Regions from separate parts of the Pseudactinotalea sp. HY158 genome, predicted to be linked through region 1. Evidence: predicted binding sites of a transcription regulator. Region 1 holds the regulator's gene; the other holds the start of a gene.
What was found. Region 1 encodes LexA, which represses DNA repair genes until DNA is damaged. Its sites were predicted from a motif close to TCGAACANNTGTTCGA; they were not measured.

Region 1 (7,549 bases):
CGACGCCGGCACCCGCGAGGTGCTCACCGCGTTGCGGGAGAGTCGCGGCGCGGGGAAGGGCGACCAGGGTGGCACGCTCATGGCCCGCTCCGCCCTCGTCGAACTCGCCGAGGTGACCGACCGACTCCTGTCGGACTCGATCGCCGAGAACCGTGATGTGGTCTGGTGCGAGGCGCCCCGACAGGCCGGCGAGGCTCCCCGGATCATGGTCGCCCCGCTCGAGGTCGCGGGGCGGATCGCGGGGGAGCTGCTCGGGGAGAAGGCGGTCGTGTGCACCTCCGCCACTCTCACCCTCGGCGGGCGGTTCGAGCCGGTGGCCGCCATGATCGGCCTCGCCGGCGACTACGAGGGAATCGAGGTCGCCTCGCCGTTCGACTACCGCGCCCAGGGCATCGTCTACGTGGCCAAGCACCTGCCGCCACCGGGGCGAGAGGGCCCGAGCGACCAGCTCCTCGACGAGGTGGCCGAGCTGATCACGGCGGCCGGCGGGCGCACGCTCGGCCTGTTCTCCTCGCGCCGGGCCGCCGAGGCCGTGGCCGAGGTCATGCGCGAACGGCTCGAGGTGCCGATCCTCGTCCAGGGCGAGGACTCCATCGGCTCGCTCGTGCGTCGATTCATCGAGGACGACGCCAGTTGCCTCTTCGGCACGCTCACCCTGTGGCAGGGGGTCGACGTGCCGGGGGACACGTGCCGACTCGTGCTCATGGACCGCATCCCGTTCCCGCGGCCGGACGACCCGGTCATGTCGGCGCGTTCCGACGCCGTCAAGGCCCGCGGCGGCAACGGCTTCATGCAGGTGGCGGCCGCGCACGCAGCCCTCCTGCTCGCCCAGGGGGCCGGTCGGCTCATCCGGGGGGTGGGTGACCGCGGCGTCGTGGCGGTCCTGGACCCGCGGCTCGCGACCGCCCGCTACGGCAGCTTCCTCGCGGCGTCCCTGCCTCCGCTGTGGCCCACGACCGACCCTGCGCTCGTGCGGGCCGCCCTCACCCGGCTGCGCGAGGGCTCCTGAGCCTCGTCCCCGCGCCCCAGCAGGAGCGGGGGGGCCGGCGCGAAGAAACGGGCGGCTAGAGTGCGCGCAGAACCGCGACGACGCGCCCGAGGATGACCGCGTGGGTGCCGTCGATGGGGGAGTAGTTCGGGTTCGCCGGGTGGAGCCAGCGGCCGTCGTCCGCGTGCCGCAGCGTCTTGACCGTGGCCTCGCCGTCGATCATGGCGGCGACGATCTCGCCGTTCTCGGCCACGGACTGTGACCGGACCACGACCCAGTCGTCCTCGCAGATGGCGGCCTCGATCATCGAGTCGCCCACCACCTTGAGAAGGAAGAGTTCGCCGTCGCCGACGAGCTGCTTCGGCAGGGGGAAGACGTCGTCGATGGCCTGCTCGGCCAGGATCGGCCCGCCCGCCGCGATTCGTCCCACGACCGGCACGAAGGAGGGCTCGACCGTCACGGCGCCCTCGTTCGTGGCGAAGGTCGGCGCGCCCTCGGTCGAGGGGGCGTCCGCCGCGTCCGTGCCGACGGAACCGTCGGGATCGATGAGCTCGATCGCCCGGGTCGCGATCGGGTCGCGTCGGAGGAGACCCTTCTCCTCGAGCACCTGGAGCTGATACTTGACGGACGACGGGCTGGCGAGTCCCACGGCCTCGCCGATCTCGCGCATCGTGGGCGGGTAGCCGCGTTCGCTCAGGGAGTCGCGGATGCACGCCATGATCCGCGCCTGCCGTTCGGTCAGATCGGCGGCGGGGCGCCCGGTCTCGGCGGTGGGGCTCATGGACTCTCCTTCGTTCCGTTCCGGCCGGGGGCCCGGGACCGGGGCGTGGCCACGCCGCGAACCTCCCGGCGCCGGAGATCCGAACGGGTCGATCGGATGTCGGTGGTCGGTGCTCAGCTTGGTCGTGATGTTGATCAGCCTACGGCCGCAGACACCGGTTCGCCAAACATATGTTCGAACCGCGTGTCGACATCGGCCGGGCTTCCTGTTATCTTCGTACAAGCGTACGACGAACGGACGTTCGAGAGGAACGACGATGAGTGTTCTAGCTTCAACGAAGCCCCACCGTGCCGGCCGCCCACTCCCCGCCGCAGTCCCGCAGCGGGGACCCCGCCCGACCGACCCCGCGCGCCGCTCCCGCCGGGCCCACATGGTGCTCCTGCCCGAATGGAGCGAATCGCCGGAGCGGGCCGAGGACCGTGCTCCCGGCCGCGGGAGCGGAGCGGGCGATGTCGCCGCCCGGCTCCCGATCCGGTCGCTCCCGCATCGTTCCACCACCGTCCCCGCGACCGCACCCGTGACCACCCCGCTCCCGACCCGGGCGCCCGTCGAGCCTCGACGTGAGGCCGCCCCGGCCGTTCGGACCGGGCTCCACCAGCACGTGGGAGAGGCGCTCTCGCTCGTGGTCTCCCGGCCCGTCGGCCGCATCGTCAACCGGCCGGTCGGCCGGATCGAGCCGACGCCGACGCTTACGCGGGCTCCGGCGCGGGTGCCCTCGTCTGCGCCGCGGTCGCTGTCACATGCGGCAGCCACGCACTCGGTAGCCACGCACTCGGTAGCCACGCACTCCGTCGCGGCGAGCCCCGCGCGCCGGCGGAGCTTCTCCCAGCTGACCGTCCGCGGCCAGCGGGTCCTGGTCGGCGCCGGGTTCGCCCTGGCGGTCGGACTCGGATCGCTCGTGGGTGGCCTCGTGCAGTCCGGCGGAGACGTGCCCGCGGCGACCGACGTCGTCACGGTCGAGTCCGGCGAGAGTCTCTGGCAGATCGCCGGCGCCGTGGCCGAGCCGGGCGCGGACCTGCGGCCGCTCATGGAGGAGATCCGCGCGCTCAACTCCCTCGACGGTTCCGCCCTCACCGGCGGCCAGAGCCTCCTCGTCCCCGTGGCGGCGGGCTGAGCATGCCACCGCGGCCACGTGCACCGGCGGGGCGGAGCCCGACGTGCACCGGGGGCGGAGCCCGACGTGCACCGGCGGGGCGGAACTCCACTTGCACCGGCGGGGTGGAACCCGTAGCGTTTCCCGGAGTTACAGATATGTGATTCGAAGGGATGGTGCACGGGTGCATTGCCCATTCTGTCGACACCCCGACTCGCGAGTCGTCGATTCGCGAACCGCCGAGGACGGCTCCTCGATTCGGCGCAGGCGTCAATGCCCCAACTGCGGTCGGCGTTTCACCACGCTCGAGACGACGAGCCTGTCGGTGATGAAGCGCTCCGGCGCGGTCGAGCCGTTCAGTCGTGACAAGGTCATCGCCGGCGTGCGGAAGGCCTGCCAGGGCCGCCCGGTGAGCGAGGATCAGTTCGCGCTGCTCGCCCAGCAGGTGGAGGAGGCGGTGCGCAGCACGGGGGCCGCGGAGATCGACGCGCACGAGGTCGGCCTGACGATCCTCGGCCCGCTCCGGGATCTCGACGAGGTGGCCTACCTGCGCTTCGCCAGCGTCTACCAGGGCTTCAGCTCCCTCACGGACTTCGAGGACGCGATCTCCACGCTGCGACGAGAACGAGACGAGCCCGCGCCCGAGACCCCCTGATCGGCTCTCGCCGCAGCGCGGCGGTGACGCCCTCAGGCGTCGCTCGAGCGGGCCCAGATGTTGATGTCGCCGTCGCGCGCGAAGCGGTCGATGCGCTCGAGTTCGTCCGCCGTGAAGTCCAGGTTCGCCAGCGCACCGAGCGTGTCGCTCAGCTGCTCCACGCTCGAGGCGCCCACGAGGGCGGTGGTCACGCGCGGGTCGCGGAGCACCCAGGCGATCGCCATCTGCGCCAGGCTCTGGCCGCGCGCCTGAGCCACCTCGTGGAGTGAACGGATCGCCGTCAGATTCTGCTCGCTGAGATGCTCGGAGCGGAGCGAACCGTGCCGCGCGGCCCGAGAGCCCTCCGGGACTCCGTGCAGGTACTTTCCGGTGAGCAGTCCCTGTGCCAGCGGGGAGAACACGACCGAGCCCATGCCCGCCGACCCGAGCACGTCGAGGACGCTCTCGCCCGAGGTGTCGGGCTCCTCGATCCAGCGATTGAGCATCGAGTAGGACGGCTGGTGCACGAGCAGGTCGAGGCCGATGTCGGCACAGACGGCCAGGGCCTCGCGAGTGCGGGTCGCCGAGTACGAGGAGATCCCCGCGTACAGCGCCCGGCCCGAGTCGACCGCGGTCTTGAGGGCCCCCATCGTCTCCCGCAGCGGCGTGTTCGGATCGAATCGGTGACTGTAGAAGATGTCGACGTACGGCAGGCCGAGTCGGTCGAGGGAGGCGTCGAGCGAGGCGAGCAGGTACTTGCGGGAGCCCCATTGGCCGTAGGGCCCGGGCCACATGTCGTACCCGGCCTTCGTCGTGACGACGAGCTGGTCGCGCAGGCCGGCGAGGTCCGAGTGGAGCACTCGGGCGAAGTTGCGCTCGGCCGACCCCGGCGGCGGTCCGTAGTTGTTCGCCAGGTCGATCTGCGTGATCCCCTGGTCGATCGCGTGCAGGATGATGTCGCGCTGGCGCTGCAGCGGCGTGTTGTCGCCGAAGTTCTGCCACAGGCCCAGCGAGATCGCTGGGAGGTCCAAGCCGCTGCGTCCGGCGCGACGCATGGGCATCCGGTCATATCGATCAGCTGCGGGGGTGTACATGCCCCGACCCTATCGGCACCGATCGGGGGTGGGCCCCGAGTGATCCGGGCCGATCCGGTCCGATCCGGTCCCGGCCGACCCGGGCGCGGCCGGGCCGACGCGGGCCACGCCGTCAATAAGCTGGGCAGCCGCGACCGTCCTTGGCAAGCTGGGGGGAGTGGGTCAGCCGGACCCCGGTACAGACAGGTCACTAGGAGGCTCAGATGGCTGAGAACCAGGACGAATACGCCGACGCGAAGGCGAAGATGCGCGCAGCGCTCGAACGGAAGAAGGAGACCGAGCATGCGCGGGCCGACGGCCGCTCCAACACCGGGTCGATCCACGGCTCGGAGGTGACCGGCGCCGAGGGGAGGCGGATGTTCCGCCGCAAGTCCGGCTGAGCGCCACCTGCCGCAGACCAGCGGGGACGCCTGGCCACCCCCCGGGTGGTCGGGCGTCCCCGCTGTGTGTGTCCGCTCCGGGCGACTCAGGCGCCGGCGGGGGTGAGCACGCGCACCCGGATGGTGCCGTCGATCTGCTCCATGCCCGCCACGGCCTCGGCCGCGAGCCGGGAGGAGACGTCGGTCACCGCGTAGCCGAGGTGGCCCACGGTCCCGAGCACCTGGGACTCGATGTTCGCGCCCGCGGTCGAGAGCACCTGGTTGATGCCGGCCAGCACGCCGGGAACGTTGCGGTGCAGGTGCGTCACGCGCACGTTCGACCCCCGCGGGGTCTCGAGCACGAGCGCCGGCACGTTGACGGAGAGGTTCGTGGTGCCCAGCGTGAAGTAGTCGCGCAGCTTCGCCGAGACGAACTTGCCGATATCGGCCTGCGCCTCCTCGGTCGAGCCGCCCACGTGCGGGGTGAGGATGACGTTGGGCAGGTCGCGCAGCTCCGAGTCGAACGCGTCGCCCTGCACCTTCGGCTCGGTCGGGAAGACGTCGACCGCCGCGCCCGCGAGTCGGCCGGAGAGGATCTCCTCGCGCAGGTACGCGTAGTCCACGAGGAACCCGCGGGAGAGGTTGAGGAAGATCGAGCCGTCCTTCATCCCGCGGAACTGCGGCGGGCCGAACATCCCGGCATTGCCCGGGCGGCCGTCGACGTGGAGCGTGACCACGTCCGCCTCGGCGAGCAGGTCCTCCAGCGAGGTCATCCGCCGGGCGTTGCCCAGGGCGAGCTTCTCGGCCGTGTCGTAGAAGATGACGCGCATGCCGAGCGCCTCGGCCACGACGGACAGCTGGGTGCCGATGTTGCCGTAGCCCACGATGCCCAGGGTGCGCCCGCGCACCTCGTGCGAGCCCGTGGCGGACTTGTCCCAGACGCCGGCGTGCAGCGCCTTGTCCTTCTCGGTCAGGCGGCGGGTCAGCGCGATGATCTCCGAGAGCGCCAGCTCGACCACGGAGCGGGTGTTCGAGAACGGGGCGTTGAACGCGGCGACGCCGGCCTCGGCCGCGGCCTGCAGGTCGATCTGGTTCGTGCCGATGCAGAACGCGCCGACCGCGAGCAGGTCGGGCGACTCGGCGATCACGCGCGACGTCAGGTGCGTCTTCGACCGGATACCGAGGAGCTGCACCCCGGACAGTGCCGAGATGAGCTCGTCCTCGTCGAGCGCCCCCTTGGCGGTGGTCACCTCCACCCCGGCCTTTTCGAGGGATTCCCGCGCGAACGGATGGATGCTTTCGAGAAGGAGTGCCTTGACCACGTCGTCTATCATGACCCATCCCGCCGATCGGACCAAACGGATATCACGCAGTGGACGGCGCCCGCTCGCGCCCCGCCGGTCAGGCGAGCCCGGCCGGCAGCTCCTCGCTGTGGACGACGTCGAGGTGCCGGGTCGGCCGCGTCATCGCCACATACAGGTCGCCCGGCCCGTGCCCCTCCCGCTGGATCCGGGCCGGCTCCACCAGCACGACGTGATCGAATTCGAGGCCCTTCGCCTGCCCGGGAGTGAGCACCACCACAGGGTCGCGCAGGTCGCCGTCGAGACTCACACCGAGCGTCCGGGCCACGTCCGCCACGAGTGTGGCGGGCGCGATGACCGCGATCGCGCCGGTGTCCGCGGGGATCGCCGCGACCACCGCGGCCGTGGTGGCGGGGGCGTCGAGGGCGTGATGACGACGCAGCGCCCCCTCGACGTCTCGGGCGGAGGTGAGCGTGGCGGGGGGATGGGCGGGGTCGGCCGCCGCGGCCACCGCGTGGGCCGCCGCCATGATCGAGGCCGGGGTGCGGTAGTTGACGCTCAGCGTCTCGAGCCGCCAGCCGTCGCGCAGGCGGGAGTCGAGCGCCTCGCCCCAGCTGCGGGCACCGGCGGCGGTGGAGGTCTGGGCCACGTCGCCGACCACGGTCATCGACCGGGACGGATTGCGCCGCAGCACGGCACGCCAGGCCATCGCCGACAGCTCCTGCGCCTCGTCGATGACGACGTGCCCGTAGGTCCATTGCCGGTCTGCGCGGGCCCGGTCGGCGAGGGAGCCCACGGCGGCGCCCCCGTCGAATCGGTCGGCGAGCATCTCGGCGCTCACCATGCCGCCGCCGGCGCCCGAGGCGCTGAGCATCTCCTGCGCATAGGCCACCGCCTCCGCCCGCCGGGCGGCCTCCCGGCGCGAGTGTTCACGGTCGAGGGAGTCGTCGGCCCCGAGGAGCTCGGCCAGCTCGTCGAGGAGCGGCACGTCCGCGGGGGTCCACTCGGCCACTCGCCGCCCGGGCCGGGCACGCGATCGGCCGGCCAGGCGAGCCGGGCCCGGGTGCGCGCGCCGAGTTCGGGGGCGGCCTCGAGCAGCCGGTGCGGCTTCGTGTACAGATCCCGCAGGAGGGAGGCGGGGGTGAGCGGCATCCAGGCGAGGTTGAGTGCGACCCGCACGTCCCGCGCGGAGCGCACCTCCTCGGTCAGCTCCGCCCAGTCGGCCTCGCCCACCTCCTCGCCGAGGGCCTGCGCGTACTGCTGCGCGAGCGCGGTGAGCATGTGCCGCACGAACGTCAC
Region 2 (7,549 bases), 690 kb from region 1:
CCCGCCTTCCGCACGACCATCGTTCCCACCCCGAGCACGGCCGACAGCGGCGCGGAGAGCAGGAAGCCCCGCGCCTCGACGCCGGCGACCATGTCGATCCGGCCCCGGTACCGGTCGGCGAGGTGCTCGATCACCTCACCGAACGTCGGCCCGTCCGCCAGCAGCGGCGTGATGTCGCGAAAGACGATCCCCGGCTCGGGGAAGTCGGCTACGTTGCGGATGAGGCCGCGCACCCGCTGGGCGAGCTCGGCGTCGGAGCTGCTCGAGGTCATCTGCGGCTCTTGCGACGAACCGGCTGGGCGGCCTGACCCCGGTGGGCTCCGGCGCGGAGGCCGCCGGCATAGGAGCCGACCGTCACGGGGGCGTCGTCGTCCTCCCCCGCGGCATTCTCGGCCGCTGCCCGCTTCGCGAGCACGGTCGCGGTGTGCTCCGCGATCGCCGGGTCGCGCTGACGCAGCGCGACCTCGATCGGCGTCGCGATGAAGATCGAGGAGAGGGTGGAGAAGATGAGGCCGATGAACAGCGCCAGGGCGATGTCGCGCAGCGTGCTCGCGCCGAGCAGGAACGATCCGACGAACAGGATCGAGGCGACCGGCAGGAGCCCCACGACCGAGGTGTTGAGGGAGCGCACCATCGTCTGGTTCACCGCGAGGTTCGCCGACTCGGCATACGTGTACCGCGTCTGTTCGAGCACTCCCTCGGTGTTCTCGCGCACCTTGTCGAAGACCACGACCGTGTCGTAGAGGGAATAGCCGAGGATGGTGAGGAAGCCGATGACACTCGCCGGCGTCACCTCGAAGCCCACGCCCGCGTACAGGCCGACCGTGACGACGAGGTCGTGCAGCAGCGCGATGAGCGCCGCGACGGCCATCTTCCAGTGCCGGAAGTACAGCGCCATGACGAGCGTGACGAGCACGAGGAAGATGACCAGACCCTGAATCGCCTTGGTGGTCACGTCCGCGCCCCACGCGGGTCCGACGAACGAGGACGTCACGCTGTTGACGTCGACCCCGTAGGCCTCGGCGAGGGCCTCCTTCAGGTCGGTCGTCTGGGCGTCGGTCAGCTCCTCGGTCTGCACCCGGATCGAGTCGCCGCCGACCTGGGAGACGCGCGGCTGCTGCCCCTCGGCGACCGAGTCGACCGCGTCGTAGGCCGGCTGTTGCTCGGTCGTGGCCACGCCCGAGACCGTGAACTCGGAGCCGCCGCGGAACTCGATCCCGGGATTGAGCTTGACGGTCACGAGCAGGATGATCGAGAGCAGCACGAGGCCGGCGGCGGCCACCATCCAGGTCTTGCGCCGGCCGACGATGTCGAAGGAGCGCTTCCCCGTGTAGAGGTCGTTCCCCAGCTGGGCGAAACTAGCCATCACTGACCGTCCTTCGTGTCGGAGTCGGAGTCGGAGCCGGCGACGGCGCCCGCCATCGCCTCCTCCTGCTGGCGTGCCGCACGTTTGCGTTCTGCGATGCTCAACGCCTGCTCGCGCTCACCCCTGCTGAGCACCCGGCCCGCCCCGCGGTAGGCGGTGACGCTCGAACCGAGGTGCACCGGGTCGAGTCCGGAGAACCGGTGACCGCCTCCGAAGAACTTGGTGCGGATGAGCACCCGCATGATCGGGTGGGTGAACAGGAACACGACGACGAGGTCGATGACCGTGGTCAGCCCGAGCGTGAACGCGAACCCGCGCACGCTGCCGACCGCGAGGAAGTAGAGGACCGCCGCCGCGAGCAGGTTGACCATGTCCGAGGCGATGACCGTGCGGCGGGCACGCAGCCAGCCCTGGTCCACGGCCGCGGACAGCTCCCTGCCCTCGCGCACCTCGTCCCGGATGCGTTCGAAGTAGATGATGAACGAGTCGGCGGTGATGCCGATCGCGATGATCAGCCCCGCGACCCCGGGCAGGGAGAGTCGATACCCCATGAGCCACGACAGCAGGGCGATGGTTCCGAACACCAGGCCGGCGGCCACGGTGAGGGAGGTGACCGTGACGAGCGCCAGGCCGCGGTACTGCAGCAGCGAGTAGAGCACCACGAGGCCGAGCCCGATGAGGCCGGCGATGAGGCCGGTCTGGAGCTGCTCGGAGCCGAGGGTCGCCGAGATCTGCGCCTCGGACTGCACCTCGAAGTGGATGGGCAGGGCACCGAAGCTGAGCTGGCGGGCCATCGTGGCCGCCGCCTCACGGGTGAACCCGCCGGTGATCTGCGCCTCCCCGTTGGGGATGACGTCGTTCACGCTCGGCGCGCTCACGACGAGCGAGTCGAGCACGATGGCGAACCGGTTGCGCTGGGAGGAGACCATCTCCGGCTGACGCAGCCGCTCGGTGATCTCCTTGAACGTCGCGGTGCCCTCGGCGTTGAACTTGAGGTTGACCGCGTACTCGCCGGTCGGCGCGCCCGCCTGGCTGTAGGCCATCCCGGAGGAGGCGCTGGCGATGTCGGTCCCGGGGATCTCCATCGGGCCGACGATGTACTTCGAACTGCCGTCCGTGGCGCACGTGACGAGCGGCTTGGCGGGATCGTCCCCGCCGCCGCCGATGAGGTTCTCGGGATCGGTGCAGTTGAGGGTGTAGAAGTCGTACCAGTCCTGCTCGGTGATCCAGGCCTGGTCGCTCGGGGAGGTCGGCTCGGTCGTGGGGGTGTCCGAGATCTCGCCGTCGCCGTCGAGGTCGGCCGCCTTGCGGGCCGCCTCGTCGATCTGAGCCGTCGTGGGCGCGGCTCCCGACTCGGTCGAGGGCGCGTCGTCCTCCGTCGCGGGCTCGTCGGCCGGTGCCGCCCCCTCCTCGGGGGCCGCGCTCTCCGTATCGGCGGAACCGTCGGTCCCCTCGGTACCGTCGGTGGGGTTCGCCTCCTGGGTCGCCTCCTCCTGCTCGGCGAGGGCCTGGTCGAGCGCCTGCGGGTCGATGGGTCCGGGCGGCGCCTGGTAGAGGAAGGCACGGAACCGCAGCTGGGCGCTCTGACGCACGAGGTTGAGCGTGTCCTCGTCCGGCTCGCCGGGCAGCGCGACGACGATGTTGGTGCCGCCCTGGCTCGTGATCTCCGCCTCCGAGACGCCGGAGGAGTTGACGCGCTGCCGGATGATCTCGATCGCCTGCTGCACGTCACTGTCGGTGATCTGCGAGCCGTCGTCGGTCTGCGGGGTGAGGATCAGCTGCGTGCCGCCCTCGAGGTCGAGCGCGAGATTGGGCGACCACGACGCGTCGGACAGCTTCGTTCCTCCGAAGATGGAGCCGAAGATGAGCACGACGAGCACGCCGAGCAGGATGAGGCGTGAGGACGGGCGGGACTGCGCAGGAGGGCGTGTAGCCACGGTATGCCTTTCAGGACCGAGCGGATCGGGTCCGCGGGTCAGCGGGATTCGTTGTCAGCGCCGCCCGGGGCCGAGTCCGGGCTCGTGGGTGAGTCCGGGCCGGCGGCGTCCCGCTCGGCGGCCTCGGGCTCGTCGGTCTCGTCGGCGATCTCCCCCAGGTCGGCCACCGACGGCTCAGGCAGCTTGCCCATGATCGCCTGCGGCACGAACGTCACGACGACGCCCGGCGCGACCTCGACGAAGGCCTCACGCGTTCCGATACTCACGATGGTTCCCTGCATGCCGCCGCTCAGCTGCACCTTGTCCCCCGGACGCAGTGAGGCGAGCTGGTCGGCGTTCTTCTTCTGCCGACGACGATTGGAGAACATCATGAAGCCGATGAAGGCCACCGCGATGAGCAGCAGCGGCAACATGCCGGCACCCGCTCCGGTCGCCGCGCCGTTCTGGGCGCTGGGAAGGGCGGTGGCAAGAATATGAAGACCCATGGGGCTTGGTCACTCCATCATGATGTGAACACGGACTGGCTGAGTCTACGTCACTTTGCTGAGGAGGATCGCCAGCGGTTCGGGGACGGAACCCGGCCGCGACCGGGGGCGCGTCAACCGAAGAGCGTGCCCTCCCGGGCCGGCGGCACGAGGCCGATGTGCACGAAGCCGGCGTCGGTGGCCACGCGGCCACGGGCGGTGCGCGCGATCAGCCCCTCACGAACGAGGAACGGCTCCGCGACGGTCTCGACCGTCTCGGGCTCCTCGCCCACGGCGACCGCCAGCGTGCTCAAGCCGACCGGCCCGCCGCCGAAGCGTCGACACAGGGAGTGCAGCACGGACCGGTCGAGCCGGTCGAGCCCGCGGGCGTCCACCTCGAACACGGTGAGCGCCGCCTGGGCGGCGGCGAGGTCGAGCACGCCCGTGCCGCGCACCTGGGCCCAGTCCTGCACGCGCCGCAGCAGCCGGTTCGCGATCCGCGGCGTTCCCCGCGACCTCGTGGCGATCTCCGCGGCCGCGCGCTCGTCGAGCTCGGCGCCGAGCAGCCGCGCGGATCGGGTGAGCACGGTGCGCAGGTCGTCGGCGGAGTAGAAGTCCAGGTGGCCGGTGAAGCCGAACCTGTCGCGCAGCGGCGCGGGCAGCAGGCCGGAGCGGGTCGTGGCTCCGACGACCGTGAACGGGGGCAGCGTGAGCGGGATGGAGGTCGCCCCAGGGCCCTTTCCGACGACCACGTCGACCCGGAAGTCCTCCATCGCGAGGTAGAGCATCTCCTCCGCCGGTCGGGCCAGGCGATGGATCTCGTCGATGAAGAGGATGTCTCCCTCCTGGACCCCGGAGAGGATCGCGGCCAGGTCACCGGCGTGGGTGATCGCCGGGCCGGACGTGAGTCGCAGGGAGCCCCCGACCTCGCCGGCGATGATCATGGCCAGCGTCGTCTTCCCGAGCCCGGGCGGACCGGCGAGGAGGACGTGATCGGGAGTGCGCCCGCGCGCCCGCGCGGCCTCAAGCACGAGGCTCAGCTGGTCGCCCACGACCGGCTGTCCGACGAACTCGGAGAGCCGCTTGGGGCGCAGTGCCGACTCCGCCGCACGCTCGACCTCGTCGGCCTCGGCCGCGAGCAGGTGGGCCTCATCCACGGGTGCCTCCCAGGGCCTGGAGCGCCGCCCGGAGCACGCCTGCGGTGTCGGCCGGGTCGAGGCCGTCCGCGGTGACCGCGGCGATGGCCTTCTCGGCGGCCTTCGGGTTCCAGCCGAGGCCCTCGAGCGCGGCGAGCACGTCCGCGCTCACCGCGGCCGCGGCGCCGGCGGCGGGACCGGGCCCGCCCGTGTCACCGGCGGGCGCTCCGAGCTTGCCCTGCAGCTCGAGCACGAGCCGCTTGGCGGACTTCTCCCCCACGCCCGGGACCCGCCGCAGCGCGGCGGTGTCCTCGCGGTCGATCGCGCCGCGGACCTCGTCCGGGGTGTGGACGGCGAGCATCGCCAGGGCGAGCCGGGGGCCGACCCCGGAGACGGTCTGGAGGGTCTCGAACATGTCCCGCTCCTCGACGGCCGCGAAGCCGTAGAGGGTGAGCGCCTCCTCGCGCACCACGAGGGAGGTCGCGAGCACCGCCTCCCGACCGTGGCGCAGCTGCGCGAGGGTGTGGGGCGTGGTGTAGACCCGGTAGCCGAGACCGGAGACGTCGACATCGACCGAGTCGAGGCCGATCCGCAGGACATCGCCGCGCACGGACGCGATCATCGAGGCACCTCATTCATCCGAACGTTTGTACGACACCGTACCGCGGTCGCGGGCGCCCGCGTCAAGCGACGCGCCCGGCCACCGGTCCCGGACGGACGGCGATCGCGCTCGCTCATGTGTTCGGCGCGCGCCGGGAGGCCCGCTCGGCGGCCGCCCGCGCCCGGGCCCACCGGTGTTGGGCGGGGGTCATCGTCGAGGCGGCGGCCACGGCGGGTGCGGTGTGTCCGCCCCGGTCGAGGGCCGCGGCCCGGCCTCGCCACGCGTGGGTGATCGCGAGGGCGAGCGCGTCGGCCGCGTCGGCGGGCCGCGGCGGCTCCTCGAGCTCGAGGATCCGCCGGACCATCTCCTGCACCTGCGCCTTGCCCGCGCCGCCGTAGCCGCTCACCGTCGCCTTGACCTCGGTGGGCGTATGCAGGGCGACGGCGCAGCCCGCGCGGGCGGCGGCGACCATCGCCAGGCCGGCGACCTGGGTCGTCGCCGAGACGGTACTGACGTTGTTGCCCACATAGACCCGCTCGATCGCGACGGCTTCGGGTTCCAGTCGGGCGATCCAGGCCGTCAGTTCATCGGCGATGGCGAGGAGGCGTTCCTCGAGCGGCATCTCGGGGGTGGTCCGGGCGACCCCGACGTCGACGAGCCGCACCCGCCGCTCGCGCACCTCGACGGCGCCGAGGCCGCATCGCGTCAGGCCCGGGTCGACGCCGAGGATCCGCATTCGACCAGCCTGCCACGGCCGCCCGCCCGGGGGCCGGAGCGAGGCCGCCGAGTCGCGCTCGCTCCGGGCGTGCTCGCTCCGGGCGCGATCACTCCGCCTCGAGTTCGGCCATGACCTCGTCGGAGGCGTCGAAGTTGGCATACACGTTCTGCACGTCGTCCGATTCCTCGAGGGTGTCGATGAGGCGGAGCACCTTCCGGGCGCCGTCGGCATCGACCTCGACCTCCATCGAGGGGTGGAAGACGACGTCGGCGGAGTCGTATTCGATCCCCGCGTCCTGGAGCGCGACCCGGGCCTGGACGACGTCGGTCGCCTCGGTGAGGACCTCGATGAACTCGCCGTGATCGGTCACCTCCTCGCCACCCGCCTCGAGCACCGCCTCGAGCACCGCCTCCTCGGACGTGCCGTCGCTCGGAACGACGATGAGGCCCTTGCGGTGGAAGAGGTAGGAGACGGAGCCGGGGTCGGCGAGGTTTCCGCCGTTGCGGGTGAACGCCACGCGCACGTCGGACGCCGCCCGGTTGCGGTTGTCGGTCAGGCATTCGACGAGCACCGCCACGCCGCCGGGCGCATAGCCCTCGTACATGATCGTGTCGTAGTCGGACCCCCCGGCCTCCGCACCCGAGCCGCGCTTGACGGCCCGGTCGATGTTGTCGTTCGGGACCGAGGACTTCTTCGCCTTCTGGATGGCGTCATACAAGGTGGGGTTCCCGGCCGGGTCACCGCCGCCCGTGCGCGCCGCCACCTCGATGTTCTTGATCATCTTCGCGAACAGCTTGCCGCGCTTCGCGTCGATGGCCGCCTTCTTGTGCTTGGTCGTGGCCCACTTGGAGTGACCTGCCATGCCGTATCTCCTTCGCTGTCGTGGTCCGGCCGCGCGCCCGAACCGATCGATGGGCCGACTCGCGGTGACCCGCGGAGCCCCACAGATCCGGTCGGGTACCCGCCTCGAGGGGCGCGGGGGCCGGGCTGACGTCCGCCGTCGATCCTACCCGTTCGACGGCCCGTGACGCCGCTCGCCGCCCGGAGGGGCCGGGCGCTGGTCGTCGTTGTCGTCGGCCAGGTGGATGAGCGTGCCGTCCCAGCCGCGCGCCAACCGGGCCGCGAGCGTGGGCAGGCCGTGCGGGAACACCTCGGCGGCGGTGGCGGAGAGCTCCCCGAGCGGCCACCACCGCAGTTCGTCCATGAAGTCGCGCTCGATCGCGGTCCAGCCCGCCCGGCTCAGCGTCGTCTCGCCGTCGGCGCGGGCGAGGAAGAAGTCCTCGTCCTGCCGCACGGTCTCGGCGAAGAAGTCGAATCGCGCCCGGCG

Region 2: a site for LexA is predicted at 5,543-5,558, ahead of ruvA (Holliday junction branch migration protein RuvA). Genes of this name have one in related genera too.

Annotation. Positions count from the first base shown of each region.
Region 1 covers NZ_CP045920.1:2,320,244-2,327,792, reverse strand. Annotated here, with positions in the region: gene GCE65_RS10275 (ATP-dependent DNA helicase) at 1-1,009, shown strand, start outside; gene lexA (transcriptional repressor LexA) at 1,065-1,769, opposite strand; gene GCE65_RS16280 (LysM peptidoglycan-binding domain-containing protein) at 2,287-2,883, shown strand; gene nrdR (transcriptional regulator NrdR) at 3,047-3,517, shown strand; gene mgrA (L-glyceraldehyde 3-phosphate reductase) at 3,550-4,590, opposite strand; gene GCE65_RS16275 (DUF5302 domain-containing protein) at 4,794-4,970, shown strand; gene serA (phosphoglycerate dehydrogenase) at 5,057-6,283, opposite strand; gene GCE65_RS17100 (hypothetical protein) at 6,351-7,124, opposite strand; gene GCE65_RS10245 (hypothetical protein) at 7,088-7,549, opposite strand, start outside.
Region 2 covers NZ_CP045920.1:1,635,182-1,642,730, reverse strand. Annotated here, with positions in the region: gene GCE65_RS07325 (adenine phosphoribosyltransferase) at 1-272, opposite strand, end outside; gene secF (protein translocase subunit SecF) at 269-1,369, opposite strand; gene secD (protein translocase subunit SecD) at 1,366-3,303, opposite strand; gene yajC (preprotein translocase subunit YajC) at 3,342-3,788, opposite strand; gene ruvB (Holliday junction branch migration DNA helicase RuvB) at 3,902-4,924, opposite strand; gene ruvA (Holliday junction branch migration protein RuvA) at 4,917-5,525, opposite strand; gene ruvC (crossover junction endodeoxyribonuclease RuvC) at 5,638-6,240, opposite strand; gene GCE65_RS07290 (YebC/PmpR family DNA-binding transcriptional regulator) at 6,329-7,084, opposite strand; gene GCE65_RS07285 (NUDIX hydrolase) at 7,229-7,549, opposite strand, start outside.